DNA from 3 places in the Pseudomonas sp. FP2309 genome. Region 3 is predicted to be linked to each of the others. Evidence: riboswitches for the same ligand, from Rfam matches in the RefSeq annotation. Region 3 holds a riboswitch; each other region holds the start of a gene.

Region 1 (6,371 bases), 1.2 Mb from region 3:
TTGAAGATTTCCAGCTGCACCAGATCCAAGTCATTCTCCAATCGTGAATGTATTGCTTAATATTATTCAGTTTCCAGAAAAGAGCCAGCGCCTTACGCTGACCACCATCCCAACGCACACGCAGGACGGTGCCATGAACGCTATTTCCCCTCAGACCCACGCCCTGTCGATCAACCCCGCCAACGGCGAAACGGTCGGCAGCTATCCGTATGAAACCGCGTCGCAGCTCAACGCCGCGCTCGAGCGTGCCACCGCAGCCTTCCGCACCTGGCGCCGCCAGCCGGTCAGCGGACGCGCCGAGCGGTTACTGGCCCTGGCCGCTGCCCTGCGCGAACAAGCGGAGGAGATGGCACAGATGATCACCCTGGAAATGGGCAAGCCCATTGCCCAGGCCCGTGCCGAAATCGAAAAGTGCGCGCAACTGAGCGAGTGGTACGCCGCCCAAGGCCCGGCCATGCTCGCCCCGGAACCGACCCTGGTGGACAACGGCACCGCGCACATCGAATACCGCCCACTGGGTCCGATCCTCGCCGTAATGCCGTGGAACTTCCCGGTCTGGCAAGTCCTGCGCGGCGCAGTGCCGACCTTGCTGGCCGGCAACACCTACGTGCTCAAACACGCACCGAACGTGATGGGCAGCGCGTACCTGATCAGGCAAGCCTTCCAGAAAGCCGGTTTTATCGAAGGCCTGTTTGAAGTGATCAACGTGACCACCGAGGGTGTGTCCAGCGCCATCGCCGACCCACGGATCGCCGCCGTCACCCTCACCGGCAGTGTGCGTGCCGGCATCGCCATCGGCTCCCAGGCGGGCGCGGCGCTGAAAAAATGCGTGCTGGAACTGGGCGGCTCCGACCCGTTCATCGTGCTCAACGATGCCGACCTCGACGCCGCCGTACAGGCCGCGCTGATTGGCCGCTTCCAAAACAGCGGCCAAGTTTGCGCCGCCGCCAAGCGCCTGATCATTGAGGCCGGTGTGGTCGAAGCCTTCACCGCCAAATTCGTCGAGGCCAGCCGCGCCATGGTGATGGGCGACCCGACCTCAGCCGACACCTACGTCGGCCCGATGGCCCGCTTCGACCTGCGGGACGAGTTGCACGGCCAGGTCCAGGCCACTCTGCAAGAAGGCGCCACATTGTTATTGGGCGGCAATAAAGTCGCAGGGGCCGGTAACTATTACGAACCGACCGTACTGGCAGACGTCACCGACCGGATGACCTCGTTCAAACAGGAGCTGTTCGGGCCGGTGGCCTCGATCATCACCGCCCGCGACGCTGACCACGCGGTGGCGCTGGCCAACGACAGCGAGTTCGGCCTCACCGCCAGCATCTTCACCGCCGATGCGGCAAAAGCCCGGCATATCGCCGATCAACTGGAAACCGGCGGGATCTTCGTCAACGCCTTCAGCGTCTCTGACCCACGGGTGGCGTTTGGTGGCGTGAAGAAGAGCGGCTTCGGCCGCGAGCTGTCGCACTTTGGTGTGCGCGAGTTCTGCAACGCGCAGACCGTGTGGCTGGACCGCAAATAAAACAGGCAACACCCGTCAACTGTGGGAGCGGGCTTGCTCCCACCTTTGACCTGCGGTGCTTTTTCGACCAATCGACCGTCACTTCCCCCACTGCTTTTGCAGCATGCCCTTACTTGCTTCCAGCAGTTGCTCGCGCAGTAAGCCAGTCGCATGCCCGACAGGAAAGCAGCTGCGTCAAAGCGCCCACAGGCGGATCAAGGCAAACCCCAGGTCTACGTTGACGCAGTCACGCCCATCTACCCACTCATCCCCGCGAAGGCGTCGTCCGGTGTTGGTCTCGCGCTCACCTTTGGCAATCACCAGCACAAACAACCGGACCGGGCATTCGAATGAGCGCAACCGCTCAACATCAGCCCTCACTGACCAATTGCCCTCCAGGCACTTGGCTTGGGATATGTCGCCCAGACACTTGATTTCAGCAACCATGCTCGTTGAGCCACTGTCGTCCAGGGCATACAGGTCGGCTTTGCGCCGCTCGCCAATCGGCAAATCGGTCCAGAGGCTGATCTCATTCTTGAACCAGGCATACAAGCTGATTTCGGCCTGAATCCAGTGCTCGCGGCAACTGTTCAGTTGCAACACCTGTTCGAGTTTATCGCCCATTTCACGAAAGGCCCGCTCGAACAAAACAATCCATTGATCAGCATTCATGACTTACTCCCTGTGTATGACGTATCGAGGCTAGTGCTTGACTGGTGCATCCCAGCAATCCGGGTGGCGTGCGCAGACATCGTATTGGCGATCCATCAAGGCCATGCGGTTAATGTGGGCGTCCGTGGCCGCCCGGAACGACTGATTGCTGGTTGTGATATAGGCCGCGGTGCGGTCAGTCAGGCGTGCGTTTAACTGGCTGCGGGTGTGGGCATCCAGTGCCTGGGGCGCGGTGGCTATGGTTTGCAGTGTCACGTCGTTCAAACGACTCAACTCATCGCGGTAGGTGTTTACGTATTCGGCACGGGCCGCGTCATGCTGGTGGTTCAAGTCGTACTGCATGGCTTCCAGGTTCTGCTTGTAGAGCGCCCAATAGCCCGCGGGCAGCACGCCACCGTCTTGTTTACGCAATTTGGCAATGCGCGCGTCGTTATCCGGAGCCGGTTGGAGTACGGGCTTGCGCGCAGAAGTGACGACGGGGTCTTGATCAATGATCTGGTCGATCCAGCCCAGCCTTGAAGGGTTCGAGGGCAAAACCTGTCCTAACGGTTCAAGCGGCACTGGCGCAGCAGGTGGGGGTGACGACACTGACTGGGCGCAACCACCCAGCAGTAACAAGGTGCAAAGCCGGGTCAGGACAAGGACGTTGCGAAAAGACATAAGTTCTCCATGAACAAAGGCGAATCGAAAGGGCGCGGCAAATAATATCATTGAGCCATCACTGCGTGTCACCCCATCGCTCAAGCATTCGCAGGGCGGTACAGCGCATCAATCCAGCATCCGGCTAAGCAGCCGGTGCCCATCTGCCGTCACCTCGACCATCGCCGACAACATCACGCCGTCGGCACCGTCCGTGGAGAGCAGGCTCCAAAAGTCCGGTGGCTGATACCTCACACCAACGGTGCCCGCCTTGGCGATCACATACACGTTGAGCACTTGCCCGGGTTGCATCAACGGGCTGTCACCCTCGACCTTGTAACCGAGCACTTGCGGCTTTTGTATGCGCGCCTGCCCCATGGCATAGCCCGCAAACTCACGCACCGCGACGGCATGGCCCGCGTCCAGTTCCTGTTGTATCGCCGCCCCCACATTGGCCAGCCGCTGGCCGCCCTGAACGTGGGCGACTCCGTTGGCCAGCGCACGGCGCGCAGTCATCAGCAATTGGCGTTGCGCCGGGGTGGCATTGGGTGTGGCGAACGTCCAGACCTGGGCAACATGGGCCTGCGCCGATGCCGCGATCAACTCCACTTTTACCAGCGCCGCGTCCGGGAACGGCACATCGGTGGGCGGCGCGGCGCTCACCTGGTTATTCACCGACACCGCCACCGCTGCCGGGTAGCCGCGATAACCGAACATCATCGGCAGCCAGCCGTGCTGTGCGTACTGGTCGAGTAAAAATTCCTGGACCGCAGTGCCGGTGCCGCCCTTGCGGATCAGCGGCGCGACCTTGCGCAACAGGTCACTGGCGACGGGCGCCAGTTTGGCTTCCTCGGCAAGAATGGTTGCGTCATCCAACTGGGCGATGGCGCGGGCCCTGTCGCCGATCGCGTCGGTGTAGCGGGCGAGCGCAGGGTCAGCGGCGTGTGCGCTCATGCAAAACAACAGTGGCACTATTCTCAGACGTATTAACATGGCCTTCCTTGGGTTGGTTATGGACGGACCCAAATTGTACCTCCACCCAGCGCCCAAGATGGACTACCATACCGCGCCGGTTCCCCCACGGGACTAATAGGGAATTCGAAACGCCGCACGCGGCGCCAATCGAAACTGCCCCCGCAACTGTAGGTGCCGAGCCCGCTCCTCAACGCCACTGGACGCCGTCCGGGAAGGCTGGAGCGAGGCGACGACGCATCAGTCAGGAGACCTGCCGGCCCAGCAACATCACTCACCGGCGGGGTGTCCGGGAAGCACATCCTTGCCTGCCTTTATCACGACGCTCGAGGGTGTATTTCCGAATCGTACCTCCCCAGTTCCACGTACGGTTCAAACGGAGATCGCCCCATGCTGCCACGCGTTATTGCCCTGATCACTGGCCTGGCTTTCTGTGCCCTGGCCCAGGCGGCACCCACTGCTTACCCGCTGACGGTAGAAAACTGCGGCAGCACCCTGACCTTCGGGCAGGCCCCCGCGCGCAGCGTGACCATCGGCCAGGCCGCTACCGAAATGCTCTACGCCCTGGGCGTGGGTAATACCGTGGTTGGCACCTCTCTGTGGTTCAACAGCGTGCTGCCGCAGTTCAAGGCGCAGAACGATGGCATCGAGCGCCTGGCCAACAACGAGCCGAGCTTTGAAGCGGTGATCGCCAAGCGCCCGCAATTGGTGGCTGCCGAACTGGAATGGGTGGTGGGCCCGCAAGGCGTGGTGGGTACGCGCGAGCAATTCCACGAGCTGAAGATCCCCACCTACCTGCTGCCCTCCGACTGCGAAAACAAAGACAACCTGGTGGGCGCCGACGGCACGCGACTGGAGCCGTTTCGCATCGACACGCTCTACAAAAGCATCAGCCAACTGGCGCAGATTTTCGACGTACAGGATCGCGGCCAGCAGTTGAACGACGGGCTTAAGGCGCGCCTGGCCCACTCGGTGGCCACTGTGCAGAGCAAAGGCCTCAAGCACGCCAGTGCATTGGTATGGTTCTCCAGCGCCGAGATGGCCAGCGACCCGTACGTGGCCGGTCACAAAGGTGTCCCCGAGTTCATGCTCGAGACCCTCGGCCTGCATAACGTGGTGCAGTCCGATGAAGAATGGCCCGCCGTCGGCTGGGAAACCATCGCCAGGGCCAACCCGACCTTCCTGGTGATCGCCCGCATGGACCGGCGCCGCTACCCCGCCGACGATCATGAAAAGAAACTGGCCTTCCTGCGCAGCGACCCGGTCACGCGCAACATGGACGCGGTCAAACACAATCGCATCATCATCCTCGACGCCCTGGCGCTGCAGGCCAGCATCCGCACGTTCGACGGCCTTGAACAACTGGCGGGCGCCATCGACGGCTACGACCTGCCCCAATGACCCGCACGCTAATAGCCCTGGTCCTGCTGCTGGCCGCCGTACTCGCCGGCGTGGCCATCGGTGAAACCGCCATCGAACCGCAGGTGGTGCTCCAGGTGCTCGCCAATAAACTGTGGAACGCCGGCTACGCACTCGACCCGATTGACGAAGGCGTGGTGTGGAACTATCGCCTGACCCGCGCGCTGGTCGCCGCTGCCTGCGGGGCGGGGTTGGCCACCTGCGGGGTGATTTTGCAGTCGTTGCTGCGTAACCCGTTGGCCGACCCGTACCTGCTGGGCATCAGCGCCGGCGCTTCGACCGGCGCGGTGCTGGTGGCGTTGATGGGCGTAGGCGGCGGGCTGATCTCGCTGTCGGCCGGCGCCTTTGTTGGCGCCATGGCAGCGTTTGCGCTGGTGATTCTGCTGGCGCGGGCCAGCGGTTCCGTGAGCGGCACCGGGCAGATCATCCTGGCGGGCATCGCCGGCTCGCAGTTGTTCAATGCACTTACCGCGTTCCTCATCACCAAATCCGCCAGTTCCGAACAAGCGCGCGGCATCATGTTCTGGCTGCTGGGCAACCTCAGTGGTGTGCGCTGGCCGTCGGTGTGGCTGGCGGTGCCGGTGGCGGTCGCAGGGTTGGCGGTGTGCCTGTGGCACCGGCGCGCGCTGGATGCGTTCACGTTCGGCAGCGACTCGGCGGCGTCCCTGGGCATCCCGGTGCGCCGCGTGCAATTTGTGCTGGTGGGCTGCGCCGCGCTGGTCACCGCGGTGATGGTGTCGATTGTCGGCTCCATCGGTTTTGTCGGCCTGGTGATCCCCCACGCCGTGCGCCTGCTGCTGGGCACCGGGCATTCGCGCTTGCTGCCGGCCAGCGCCTTGGGTGGCGCGCTGTTTCTGATCGCGGCGGATGTGCTGTCGCGCACGCTGATCAAGGGCCAGGTGATCCCCGTGGGTGTGGTCACGGCGCTGGTCGGCGCGCCAGTGTTCGCGCTGATATTGGTCGGTCGGAGGAACGCGCGATGAGCGTGCTCAGTTGCACAGGCCTGGGCTTCAAGGTGCGCGAGGCCGAGCTGCTGCGCGATATTCAGTTGGACGTTCAGTCAGGCGAAACCCTCGGCATCGTTGGCCCCAACGGCTCCGGCAAGTCCACCCTGCTCAAACTGCTGGCGGGCCTGCGCAAGCCAGGCAGCGGCGAGGTGCGCTTG
Region 2 (6,371 bases), 1.5 Mb from region 3:
CGTGTCAGTCACGCCGGCATCTACCTGGGTGACAACCAGTTTATCCACTCCAGCAGCCGTCGCAGTGGCGGTGTTCGAGTCGACAACCTGGGGGACAGCTACTGGAGCAAAACCTTTATCGAAGCCAAGCGCGCACTCGCCATGGCCCCGACAACGGTTACCGCCAGTAAGTAAACTTAAAGTGATACTTGAAGTTTGACGTGTAAGCGCTAGAATCCCTGGACATTGTTGTAATCCGTTCGCGCGAGCTTTGCTTGCGCGTTCTGGTTTTCAGCGTTCGGCAGCGAAAGCCGCATCCAGACCAGGATTGTTCTGCACATGTCGACCTCGGCCCGCCTGATTCTAATGCTTTGCGCCGCGCTCCTCAGCGCCTGCGCCAGCCGCACACCGCCGCCCGCACCCGTCGCGGTCAAGCCCAAGCCGGTGTTCAACTATTCCACCCAGAATTTTTCGCCTGTGGCCGAAGACGTACTCTTTCGCGCGCTGGGCCTGGTCGGCACGCCTTATCGCTGGGGCGGCAATACGCCTGACTCCGGTTTTGATTGCAGTGGCCTGATCGGCTTTGTCTACCGCGATGCCGCCGGGATCTCCCTGCCGCGCACCACGCGCGAGCTGATCGTAATGCGCGCCCAGGACGTGAGTGAGCAGAACCTGCAAACCGGCGACCTGTTGTTCTTCGCCACTGGCGGTGGCTCGCAGGTCAGCCATGCCGGGATCTACGTGGGCGAAGGCCGTTTCGTCCACGCGCCGCAAACCGGCGGTACGGTGAAGTTGGACACCTTGTCCAAAGCCTATTGGCAGAATGCCTACCTGAGCGCCAAAAGGGTGCTGCCGGGCAATCTGGCACGCAACCCTTAACGCAACGCTGCAGGAGGGGGTGCGCCCCTCCTGCAGTGGCTCATTTAGCCGCCGACACCCGCCACACTTTATTCCCCACATCATCCGCCACCAGCAAATCCCCCTGCTTGTCGATCACCACGCCTACCGGCCGGCCCATGGCTTTCTCATCCTTGTCGAGGAATCCGGTAAGCACATCCACCGGCTGCCCTTTCGGTTTGCCATTCTCAAACGGCACGAAGATCACCTTATAGCCACTGTGCGGTTTGCGATTCCACGAGCCATGCTGGCCGATAAACGCGCCGTTGCTGAACGCAGCCGGCAGCTTGCTGCCCTCGGCAAAAGTCAGCCCCAACGAAGCGGTATGCGGGCCCACTGCGTAGTCCGGCGCAATTGCCTTTGCCACCAGGACGGGGTCCTGCGGCGTGACGCGCACATCCACGTGTTGGCCGTAATAACTGAACGGCCAGCCGTAGAAGCCGCCGTCTTTGACCGAGGTAATGTAGTCGGGCACCAGGTCGCTGCCGATCTCGTCGCGTTCATTCACCGCCGTCCACAGTTTGCCGCTCTGCGGTTCCCAGGCCATGCCGTTGGGGTTGCGCAGGCCGGAGGCGAAAATCCGGTGCTGGCCGCTGGCGCGGTCGACTTCCCAGATCGCGGCACGCCCCTGTTCCGCCTCCAGGCCGTTCTCGCCGACGTTGCTGTTGGAGCCGACGCTCACGTACAGCTTGCTGCCGTCCTTGCTGGCCACCACGTTTTTTGTCCAGTGGTGATTCAGTGGGCCGCCGGGCAAGTCGACCACCTTGGCGCCCTGAGCCTTGATTTCGGTTTCGCCCGGCTGATACGGGAAGCGCAGCAGTTTGTCCGAGTCGGCCACGTACAGATCGTTGCCGACCAGGGTCATGCCGAACGGCGAGTTGAGGTTTTCCAGGAACACCGTGCGGGTTTCGGCGACGCCATCGTGATCGGCGTCGCGCAGCAGCGTGATGCGGTTCGCGCTCGGCACCCCCGCGCCGGCACGGCCCATGACCTTTTCCATGACCCAGCCGCGCAGGCCCTTAGCGTCATCCGGCTTGGGCGGAGCATTGGTTTCCGCTACCAGCACATCGCCATTGGGCAGCACATACAGCCAGCGCGGGTGGTCCAGGCCCTCGGCGAATGCGGCCACCTGGGTGCCAGCCGCCGCGGTTGGCTTGGCGCCCTCCGGCCAGCCGATGGCTGGCGCGATGTTGACGGTCGGGATCAGTGTCTTGTTCGGCTCCGGCAGCCTGGGCGACGGGCCGGTGCCGTCTGAGACTTGCAGGGTGGAGCTTTCGCCGCAAGCCACGAGGGTGCCGGCGAGCATGATCAGCAGGGCGAGTCTGGTTTTATGCATGGTGTTCTCCTTGATACCTGTAAGGGTAGAGGAGCGCTGCGGTGCGATGGTTCAAGTACTCGTCCAGCTTTCATTGACGCTCCACCCCCAACCCACTAACCTTCGCCGCTTGTTTCAGGTGCTCTGTGACCGATGGGTCGACAGGGTGAAACAGGGAAGCCGGTGAGTGAGCGCACTTGTACACAGTGCCGCCGCAATTCCGGCGCTGCCCCCGCAACGGTAAATGAGTCAAATCGCTGCCTTTTGCCACTGTATCGCGTGCGATATGGGAAGGCGCAGCGTCGGTCCGTTCTCTACAGGACGCCACTCATGAGCCCGGAGACCGGCCTGACTCATTCAACAGCATCACGGTGGGCGATGCTTGGCTGTCTGTTTGTGTTTTTTCCTGCCCGCCGTTTTTGTTCAGCCCCAACGGAGAGCTGCCATGACCGATACCCCCGACCGCGACGAACGCCACCTGGCGCGCATGCTGCGCAAAAAAGCCGTGATCGACGAGCGCATCGCCAACTCCCCCAACGAATGCGGCTTGCTGCTGGTGCTCACCGGCAACGGCAAAGGCAAGAGCAGTTCGGCGTTCGGCATGCTTGCCCGGGCCATTGGGCATGGCATGCAGTGCGGCGTGGTGCAGTTCATCAAGGGGCGCAACAGCACCGGCGAGGAGCTGTTTTTCCGACGTTTCCCCGAGCAAGTACGCTTTCATGTGATGGGCGAAGGTTTCACCTGGGAAACCCAAGACCGCCAACGCGATATCGCCGCCGCCGAGGCTGCCTGGGCCGTGTCGCGCCAATTGCTGCAAGACCCGGCCATCGGCCTGGTGGTGCTGGACGAGTTGAACATCGCCCTCAAGCACGGCTACCTCGACCTTGACCAGGTGCTCAGTGACCTGCAAGCCCGCCCGCCGATGCAGCATGTGGTGGTGACCGGTCGCGGCGCCAAGCCCGAGCTGATCGAAATGGGCGACACCGTCACCGAAATGGGCATGCTCAAGCACGCGTTCCAGGCCGGTATCAAGGCACAGAAGGGCGTCGAACTTTGAATCAGCCCCGTCATTGCCCAGCCGTATTGATCGCCGCACCGGCGTCCGGCCAGGGCAAAACCACCGTCACCGCTGCATTGGCCCGTTTGCACCGCAACCTGGGGCGCAAGGTGCGCGTGTTCAAATGCGGCCCGGACTTTCTGGACCCGATGATCCACGAGCGCGCCAGCGGTGCGCCGGTGTATCAATTGGACATGTGGATGGTGGGCGAGCAGGAAAGTCGCCGTCTGCTGTGGGAAGCGGCGGGAGAGGCCGATCTGATCCTGATCGAAGGCGTGATGGGCCTGTTCGACGGCACCCCGTCCAGCGCTGACTTGGCGCGGCACTTCGGTGTGCCGGTGCTCGGCGTGATCGACGGCACCGCCATGGCCCAGACCTTCGGCGCGCTGGCGTTAGGCCTGGCGCGCTACCAGCCGGACTTGCCGTTTGCCGGCGTCCTGGCCAACCGCGTCGGCACCCTGCGCCATGCACAGTTGCTCGAAGGCAGTCTCACCGAGGGCCTGCGCTGGTATGGCGCATTGTCCCGGGAGACCGGTATCGAGTTGCCCAGCCGTCACCTGGGCCTGGTGCAGGCCAGCGAATTGAATGACCTTGATGTGCGCCTGGACGCCGCCGCCCAAGCCCTGGGCAGCAGTTGCGAAGTGGCGTTGCCACCACCGGTGACCTTCGCCGCGCCGCAGGTGATCGAGGCCGAGCCTTTGCTGGCAGGCGTACGCATCGCCGTGGCCCGCGATGAGGCCTTTGCCTTCACCTACGGAGCCAGCCTTGACCTGTTGCGCGCGATGGGCGCCGAACTGAGCTTTTTCTCGCCGATCCATGATCGTGAGCTGCCCGCCGCCGACAGCCTGTATTTACCCGGCGGTTACCCGGAACTGCACCACCAGGCGCTGTCGGAAAACACCCCGATGCTCGCGGCCATCCGTGCCCATCACGCCGCCGGCAAACCGTTGCTCGCGGAGTGTGGCGGCATGCTTTACCTGCTGGACTCGCTCACCGATGTCGATGGCCACCGCGCTGAACTGCTCGGCCTGCTCCAGGGCGATGCGGTGATGCAAAAGAAACTCGCGGCCCTGGCCCTGCAAAGTGTCGAGTTGCCCGAAGGCGTGCTGCGCGGCCATACCTATCATCATTCCCTGACCAACACCGAGTGGCAGCCGATTGCCCGAGGGCTGAGCCCCAATGGTGGGCGCGGGGCGGAGGCCGTTTACCGACAAGGGCGGATGACCGCGTCCTACGTGCACTTTTACTTCCCGTCCAACCCAGCGGCAGTGGCGGCGCTCTTTGCGCCGCAACCCTCATGACTGACAACGCGTTCCCCCAGGCCGACCGCGCGGCGGTTTACCGCGCCATCGCCGAACGCCGCGACATGCGCCACTTCAGCGGCGGCACCGTGGCGCCTGAGTTGCTGCATCGCCTGCTCCAGGCCGCACACCAGGCACCCAGTGTCGGGCTGATGCAACCGTGGCGTTTTATCCGCATCAGCGACCGCCACCTGCGTGGGCAGATCCAGCATCTGGTGGAAGAAGAGCGCGTGCGCACCGCCGAAGCCCTGGGCGAGCGCTCCGATGCGTTCATGAAGCTCAAGGTCGAAGGCATCCACGATTGCGCCGAGGTGCTGGTCGCGGCACTGATGGATGACCGTGAGCGCCACATCTTCGGGCGGCGCACCTTGCCGGAGATGGACATGGCGTCGCTGTCGTGTGCCATTCAGAATCTATGGCTGGCCGCCCGCGTCGAAGGCCTGGGCATGGGCTGGGTGTCGTTGTTCGAGCCCCAGGCGCTGGCCGACTTGCTGGGCTTGCCGCCCGGCGCCAAACCCCTGGCCGTGCTGTGCCTGGGCCCGGTGGCCGAGTTTTATCCGGCACCGATGTTGCAGCTCGAAGGCTGGACCGAACCACGGCCGCTGAGTGACATGTTGTTTGAGAACAGGTGGGGAGTGAGTCAATGAGTGTGGCCTTGCTGTGTGTCGCTGCGGTGGCGCTGGATGCGCTGCTGGGTGAGCCCAGGCGCTGGCATCCGCTGGTGGCGTTCGGCAACTTTGCCGGGCGCATCGAGCAGCGTTTCAACTCCGGCGGCCGGGGCTGGCGCAGCCATGGTGTGACCGCCTGGTTTGTCGCGGTGGTGCCGCTGACCCTGCTGGCCACCGCCTTGTCGTGGGCGCCGTATATCGGCTGGGCACTGGAAATTCTGGCGTTGTACTGTGCCCTTGGCATGCGCAGCCTCGGCGAACATGTCATGCCTGTCGCCCAGGCCTTGCGCAGCGATGACCTGGATCAGGCACGCCTGCGCGTGAGCTACCTGGTGAGCCGTCAGACCAGCGAACTGGACAGTACCGAAGTGGCCCGTGCCGCAACGGAATCGGTGCTGGAAAACGGCAGCGACGCGGTGTTTGCCGCGCTGTTCTGGTTTGTCGTCGCCGGTGTGCCGGGCGTGGTGCTCTACCGCCTGAGCAATACCTTGGACGCCATGTGGGGCTATCGCAACGAACGCTTTGAGCGCTTCGGTTGGGCGGCGGCGAAAATCGACGACGTGCTCAACTACATTCCGGCACGTCTGGTGGCCTTGACCTACGCGGTATTGGGCAAAACCGCGCTGGCGCTCAAATGCTGGCGCACCCAGGGACCGACGTGGGACAGCCCCAATGCGGGCCCGGTGATGGCGGCCGGCGCAGGCGCGTTGGGCGTCGAGTTGGGCGGCGCGGCGATTTATCACGGCCAGTTGCACCAACGTCCACCTTTGGGCGAAGGCCCGGCTGCAGATGCCGATTCTATTGAGCGCGGCTGGCAACTGGTGCAGCGCGGCGTATGGTTGTGGCTGCTGGTCTTGTGCGCGGGGGCGCAATTCTATGCTTGAACACGGTGGTCGGCTGCGTAAGGCGTCCGTTGAGTACGGGATTGCCGAGGCCAATTGGCTTGATCTCTCCAGCGGCCTGGCGCCTTGGCCGTGGCCGATCCCCGAGATTCCGTTGCGCGCTTGGGCGCGCTTGCCGGAAACCGACGACGGCCTTGAGCAGGCAGCCAGCGACTATTACCGCGCCGCGCATCTATTGCCGGTGCCGGGTTCCCAGGCGGCTATCCAGTTGCTGCCGCGCCTGCGCCGTGCGGGCAAGGTCGGCGTGTTGTC
Region 3 (6,371 bases):
ATGATCCTGCAGATGCCGCTCCAGAATCAGGTTCGCCGACTGGAAGCCGATGCGCCAGGCCGTGGTGGTGGGCAGGTTGCGCACGTCCACGCTGAAAAAGTTGCGCCCCGTGGGCAGCACATCCAGACGCCCACGGCTCGGCGCGCCGCTGGGCCCTGCCGGCACGAAGCGGCCGCCCAGGGCGTCGAGCAAACCGCGCATTTCCGCCGGGCCGCAGGCATCCAGGCGCGGCGCCACCACGATGCGCAGGCTTTCGATCACCGCCTTCACGTCTTCCCAGCCGGGCTCTTCCAGCTGTTCCAGAGGGCCTTCCAGCGCCTGCTCGATCAACCGTGCCGCATACAACTCCAAGCGCTCTCGGGTGTCCCCGGCCGTGCGCCACAGTTGCGCATCGATACTCTGCAACACCGCCGGACGCGGCCCTGACCAGGGCTCGGCCAGGGCGCAGTCGAGCGGATCGAACCCCAGCGCGAACGCTTTGGCCAGCACCCGCAGCAGGCTCGATTGCGGACCACGGCCGTCGCCACGCGGGATGCGCAGCAAGGCCAGCAAGGTATCGATGCGCAGGCGGCCGGCGGGCGACTCGCCAAAGATATGCAAGCCGTCGCGGATCTGCGATTCCTTCAGGTCGCACAGGTAGGTGTCCAGGCGCGGCAGCCAGATCGCCGCGTCGGCGTCGCCGTCCAGCTCCAGCTCCTTGTCGATACGGGTTTCGCGCACCAGCTTGAGAATGTCTTTTTGCAGCTCACGGGCGCGGCGCGGGTCGAGCAGTTGTGCCTCGTAATACTCGTCCGCCAACAGCTCCAAGTCCCGCAGCGGCCCGTAGGTTTCGGCGCGGGTCAGCGGCGGCATCAGGTGATCGATGATCACCGCCTGGGTACGCCGCTTGGCCTGGGCGCCCTCGCCCGGGTCGTTGACGATAAACGGGTAGATATTCGGCAGCGGGCCCAACAGCGCGTCGGGCCAGCAGTTTTCCGACAGCCCCACGCCTTTGCCCGGCAGCCATTCGAGGTTGCCATGCTTGCCGACGTGGATCACGCCGTGGGCGCCGTAGGTGTGGCGCAACCAGAAATAGAACGCCAGGTAGCCGTGGGGCGGCACCAGGTCCGGGTCGTGGTACACCGCGCTGGCGTCCACTTGATAACCGCGCGCCGGCTGGATGCCGACGAACGTCAGGCCCAGGCGCAGGCCGGCGATCATCATGCGGCCGTCACGGCACATCGGGTCGTTGTGGGGCGTCCCCCAGCGTTCCAGCACGGCCTGGCGATTGGCCTCGGGCAAGCGCTGGAACATCGCCTCATAGTCGTCCAGGCCCAGGCTTTGGTGGCAGGGGCGCAGGTCGAGGCTGTCGAGGTCGTTGGTGACGCCGCCGAGCAGCTCATGGATCAGGGCCGTGCCGCTGTCCGGTAACGCGTGCGGCAGCGGATACCCTTCGGCTTGCAGGGCCCGCAGGATATTCAGCGCCGCCGCCGGGGTGTCCAGGCCCACCCCATTGCCGATGCGGCCATCGCGGGTCGGGTAGTTGGCCAGCACCAGCGCGATGCGTTTATCCGCGTTCGGCACCCGCGCCAGCTCGACCCAGCGCCGTGCCAGCTCGGCGACAAAATCCATGCGCTCGGGCGCGGCGCGGTAGCACACCACATCCGACTGGCTGCGCTCGCTGCGCCAGGCCAGGTCCTTGAAGCTGATCGGCCGACTGATGATGCGCCCGTCAAGCTCCGGCAAGGCAATGTGCATCGCCAGGTCGCGCGGGCCCAGGCCCTGTTCGCTGGCCTGCCAGCCGGGCTGGTTGTCTTGGGCGCAAATGGCCTGGATCACCGGGATATTGCGGCGAAACGGACGCAAATGCGGGGCTTCCGGGCTGGACTGGGCAAACCCGGTGGTGTTGAGGATCACCGCCGCGCCGACCTCGTCCAGCAGGTCCTCGACCACCGTCAGGCAGCCGGGCTCTTTAAGGCTGGCCACCGCGATCGGCAACGGGTTGAGGCCCGCGGCCTGCAAACGTTGGCAGAATACGTCAATAAAAGCGGTATTGGCCGCCTGCAAGTGGGAACGGTAGAACAACACCGCCGCCACGGGATGATCGGCCTGCCACTCCCTCTGCCAGTCATTGAGACGGGCATTGGCGCAATGGGGGTGATAAATCGCGGTGCGCGGCAGCGTTTGCGGCTCGGCCCACGGGTATTCGCGCCCCAGATAACCACTGGCCAGGCAGCGGTAAAAATCCAGCGCGTTGGCCAGGCCGCCCTGGCGCAGGAAGCGCCAGAGACGGTCGCGTTGCTCGGCGTTGACCGTGCTCAGGCCGCTGAGCTCCGGGTCTGGACGGTCATCCCCCGGCACCAGGATCAGCGTGACGCCGCGCTCGGCCAGCTCGACCAAACGCTCGATGCCGTAGCGCCAGTAGCCAATGCCGCCGTGCAGGGAGATCAGGATGACTTTGGCGTGGCACAGTACTTCGTCGACGTACAGGTCGACCGAGGCATGGTTCTGCACCTGCATCGGGTTGGCCAGGCGCAGGCTGGGATAATCCTCAGGCAACTGCTGCGCCGCTTCGGCCAGCAGCGCCAGGCTGGAATCGCCGCTGCACAGGATCACCAGCTCGGCGGGGGTTTGGCCAAGGTCGGCAATATTGTCGTCCGCGACGAAACCGCCGGGCTGGGTCCTGAGCAGGTGCATGGTTTAAACGCTGAGCGCGGCGCGCAACTGCGCTTCAAGGCTGGCGGCGTCGAGCGCCTGGCCGATCAGCACCAGGCGTGTGACGCGCGCTTCGTCGGCGCCCCAGGCACGGTCGAAGTGCTTGTCGAAACGCGTGCCCACGCCCTGGATCAGCAGGCGCATCGGTTTGTTCGGGATCGCGGCAAACCCTTTGATGCGCAGGATGCCGTGCTGCACCACCAACTGGTTCAGGGCGTTGAGCAGCAGCGCTTCGTCGGCCTGGGGCAGGTCAATGGAGATGGAGTCGAACGCATCGTGGTCGTGATCGTCTTCACCGTCGTGGTGATGATCGTGATGGCTGTGGCGACCGTCGATGTGCTCTTCGGAGCCGGCACCCAGGCCGATCAACACGTCCAGCGGCAGGCGACCGCTGCTGGCTTCGATGACTTTTACTGCCGGCGGCAGCTCTTCGGCGACTTCCAGGCGCACACGGGCCAGGTCTTCGGGGCCGATCAGGTCGGCCTTGTTGAGGATCACCAGGTCGGCACTGGCCAGTTGGTCGGCGAACAGCTCGTGCAGCGGCGATTCATGATCCAGGTTCGGGTCCAGTTTGCGCTGGGCGTCGACTTGATCAGGGAACGCGGCGAAGGTGCCGGCGGCCACGGCCGGGCTGTCGACCACGGTGATCACCGCATCAACCGTGCAGGCGCTGCGGATTTCCGGCCACTGGAAGGCTTGCACCAGGGGTTTTGGCAGCGCCAGGCCCGAAGTTTCGATAAGAATATGGTCGAGGTCGCCGCGACGGGCGACCAGCTCACGCATCACCGGGAAGAACTCTTCCTGCACGGTGCAGCACAGGCAGCCGTTGGCCAACTCGTAGACGCGGCCATTGGCTTCTTCTTCGGTGCAACCGATGGAGCACTGCTTGAGGATGTCGCCGTCGATACCCAACTCGCCGAATTCGTTGACGATCACGGCGATGCGACGGCCCTGGGCATTGTCGAGCATGTGGCGCAGCAACGTGGTTTTGCCCGAACCGAGAAAGCCGGTGACGATGGTGACGGGAAGTTTGGCCAGTGTTTTCATCGGATGCCCTTTGGGGCGGGCATACGGGACGATAGGCCCTGCGGCGCGGCGCAGAAGCGGATTTCGTCACCGGATCACCCCGCCCGGTTGAAGTAGAAAATCGGTTACGAGGCAGGTCTCCTGGCTTCGGGCTTGCGGGTCACATGACCGGCGCCGACTGCGCCTTCCCGCCGGTTCAGGCAGTGGCGTGGCAGTCGGAAAACCCTTCACAGTTGCGGGGGCAGCCGCGGCTTGAACCGCGTTCCCTTCTTAGCTTCGGCCTGGGCCGAAGAACCTCGAAGGTGCAAGGCTACAGGGGCTCGGCCCATTTGACTACCGCCGTTCTGCATGCTTTCCTACACGCCTTGTTTCGGGTGCCCTTCACAGGGTGAAACGGGAAACCGGTGCGTCATACACCTATGACCAGTCCGGTGCTGCCCCCGCAACGGTAAGCGAGCGAAGCGTCAAATCCACTGTGCATCAGCATGGGAAGGAGACGCTTGATCAGGCCCCACTCCTTCTCAGGAGCGCCCCTCGCAAGCCCGGAGACCGGCCCGAAAAATTCAGATAACAAACCCGCGGTGGGCGGGCGCTGTTCAGAACCCTGCGTGCCTGGCTCGCGGGGTTTTCATGCGCTCGTTTCACCCTGACACCTGATAGGGACGCGCCATGTCGATCATCAGCAGCACCTCGCACACCGCCAGCCAGACCACCACGCTCAGTCAACGCCTGACCGCCGCCATCGGCGCGTCGATCCTCGGCGCGTGCCTGGTGTATTTCGCCGGTTTCTCGCATATCGAGGCGGTGCACAACGCCGCCCACGATACCCGCCACAGCGCCGCGTTCCCGTGCCATTGAGAGCTGACGACATGATCAAGCGTATTGCGCAAACCGCAGGGTTCAGCGGCCTGCTGGCCGCCCTGCTGCTGACCCTGCTGCAAAGCTTCTGGGTCGCCCCGCTGATTCTGCAGGCGGAAACCTTTGAACACGCCCCGGCAGCCGCCGAAGTGGCGCATGATCACGGCGCAGGGGCTGCGGCCCACAGCCACGACGCCGAAGCCTGGGAGCCGCAAGACGGCTGGCAGCGCGTGCTGTCCACCACCGGCGGCAATCTGGTGGTAGCGGTGGGTTTCGCGCTGATGCTGGCCGGTCTCTACACCTTGCGCACGCCAACCCGCACCGCTCAAGGCCTGCTGTGGGGCCTGGCCGGGTATGCGACCTTCGTGCTGGCGCCGACCCTGGGCCTGCCGCCTGAACTGCCGGGCACCGCCGCCGCCGACCTGGCACTGCGCCAGAGTTGGTGGATCGGCACAGCCGCCTCGACCGCAGCCGGCATTGCGCTGATCGTGTTCGGCCGCAATTGGCTGCTCAAAGTGCTCGGCGCGGCCATTCTCGCCGTGCCCCATGTGATTGGAGCGCCGCAACCGGAAGTGCATTCGATGCTGGCCCCAGAGGCTCTCGAAGCCCAATTCAAGATCGCGTCGCAGTTGACCAACGTGGTGTTCTGGCTCGCCCTGGGCCTGATCAGTGCCTGGCTGTTCCGCCGCAACCGCAACGACCAATACTCGGCATGACCTATGTGGTCGGCCTGGGTTGCCAGCGGGGTTGTGACGTGCACACCCTGCTGGCACTGTTTGACAGCGCCCTCGCCGAGGGCGGGATCGAGCGCCACTGCATCAGCGCGCTGGCCAGCATCGATCGCAAACAGGATGAGCCAGGGCTGCTGGCATTGGCTCAACGGCTGGGCCTGCCCTTGCACTGCTTCAGCGCCGAGCAATTGGCTGCTTATGAGGGCCGGCTTAGCCACAAGTCTGCCGTCGCGTTCGCCCATACCGGCTGTTACGGGATCGCCGAAAGCGCCGCTCTGGCCTTGGCCGAACAGCGCGGCGGCGCCCCTGCCCGACTGCTGATTACCCGCAAAAAAACCACGCAGGTCACCTTCGCGCTGGCCTGCGCCGATTAGAATCCCCAGAATCGCGCTTTCCGATCATGAGCAACATTCATGCTCGCCCGCTTTTTCACAGGAATTGTCCATGACCGTCTACTTCATCGGTGCCGGCCCCGGCGACCCGGAATTGATCACCGTCAAAGGCCAGCGCCTGATCCGCAGTTGCCCGGTGATCATTTATGCCGGCTCATTGGTGCCCGCCGCCGTCCTGGAGGGGCACCAGGCGCAGCAGGTGGTCAACAGTGCCGAACTGCACCTGGCGCAGATCATCGACCTGATCAAAGCCGCCCATGCCAACGGCCAGGACGTGGCGCGCGTGCATTCCGGCGACCCCAGCCTGTATGGCGCGATCGGCGAGCAGATCCGCCATTTGCGCGAGCTGGGCATCCCGTTCCAGATCATCCCCGGCGTCACCGCAGTGGCCGCCTGCGCGGCGTTGCTTGAGGCCGAACTGACCCTGCCGGACATCGCCCAAAGCGTGATATTGACCCGCTACGCCGACAAAACCAGCATGCCCGCCGGCGAGGACTTCGCCAGCCTGGCCCGTCACGGCACGACCATGGCGATTCATTTGGGGGTCAACCATCTGCAGAAGATCGTCGCCGAGTTGCTGCCGCACTATGGCGCCGATTGCCCGATCGCCGTGGTGCATCGGGCTACCTGGCCGGATCAGGACCTGGCGATGGGGACACTCGCTGATATC

Evidence for each region. A riboswitch is a leader RNA that binds a small molecule or an ion and turns the genes downstream of it on or off. The one in region 3 is predicted to bind cobalamin.
Region 1: it holds a riboswitch for cobalamin, as region 3 does, so the genes downstream of both, PSH59_RS16985 (ABC transporter substrate-binding protein) here and cobW (cobalamin biosynthesis protein CobW) in region 3, are expected to answer to the same signal.
Region 2: it holds a riboswitch for cobalamin, as region 3 does, so the genes downstream of both, cobO (cob(I)yrinic acid a,c-diamide adenosyltransferase) here and cobW (cobalamin biosynthesis protein CobW) in region 3, are expected to answer to the same signal.

The regions. Positions count from the first base shown of each region.
Region 1 is NZ_CP117439.1:3,704,196-3,710,566, forward strand. Features, by position in the region: gene PSH59_RS16960 (LysR family transcriptional regulator) at 1-29, opposite strand, end outside; gene PSH59_RS16965 (aldehyde dehydrogenase family protein) at 134-1,525, shown strand; gene PSH59_RS16970 (hypothetical protein) at 1,700-2,176, opposite strand; gene PSH59_RS16975 (hypothetical protein) at 2,207-2,710, opposite strand; gene PSH59_RS16980 (M24 family metallopeptidase) at 2,945-3,769, opposite strand; cobalamin riboswitch at 3,869-4,063, shown strand; gene PSH59_RS16985 (ABC transporter substrate-binding protein) at 4,178-5,188, shown strand; gene PSH59_RS16990 (iron ABC transporter permease) at 5,185-6,189, shown strand; gene PSH59_RS16995 (ABC transporter ATP-binding protein) at 6,186-6,371, shown strand, end outside.
Region 2 is NZ_CP117439.1:4,010,203-4,016,573, reverse strand. Features, by position in the region: gene PSH59_RS18400 (C40 family peptidase) at 1-174, shown strand, start outside; gene PSH59_RS18395 (C40 family peptidase) at 319-858, shown strand; gene PSH59_RS18390 (sorbosone dehydrogenase family protein) at 899-2,212, opposite strand; cobalamin riboswitch at 2,312-2,558, shown strand; gene cobO (cob(I)yrinic acid a,c-diamide adenosyltransferase) at 2,637-3,248, shown strand; gene PSH59_RS18380 (cobyrinate a,c-diamide synthase) at 3,245-4,549, shown strand; gene bluB (5,6-dimethylbenzimidazole synthase) at 4,546-5,196, shown strand; gene cbiB (adenosylcobinamide-phosphate synthase CbiB) at 5,193-6,101, shown strand; gene cobD (threonine-phosphate decarboxylase CobD) at 6,094-6,371, shown strand, end outside.
Region 3 is NZ_CP117439.1:2,522,281-2,528,651, reverse strand. Features, by position in the region: gene cobN (cobaltochelatase subunit CobN) at 1-2,676, opposite strand, end outside; gene cobW (cobalamin biosynthesis protein CobW) at 2,680-3,741, opposite strand; cobalamin riboswitch at 3,834-4,034, opposite strand; cobalamin riboswitch at 4,076-4,293, shown strand; gene PSH59_RS11550 (CbtB-domain containing protein) at 4,390-4,578, shown strand; gene PSH59_RS11545 (CbtA family protein) at 4,590-5,294, shown strand; gene PSH59_RS11540 (cobalamin biosynthesis protein) at 5,291-5,683, shown strand; gene cobM (precorrin-4 C(11)-methyltransferase) at 5,754-6,371, shown strand, end outside.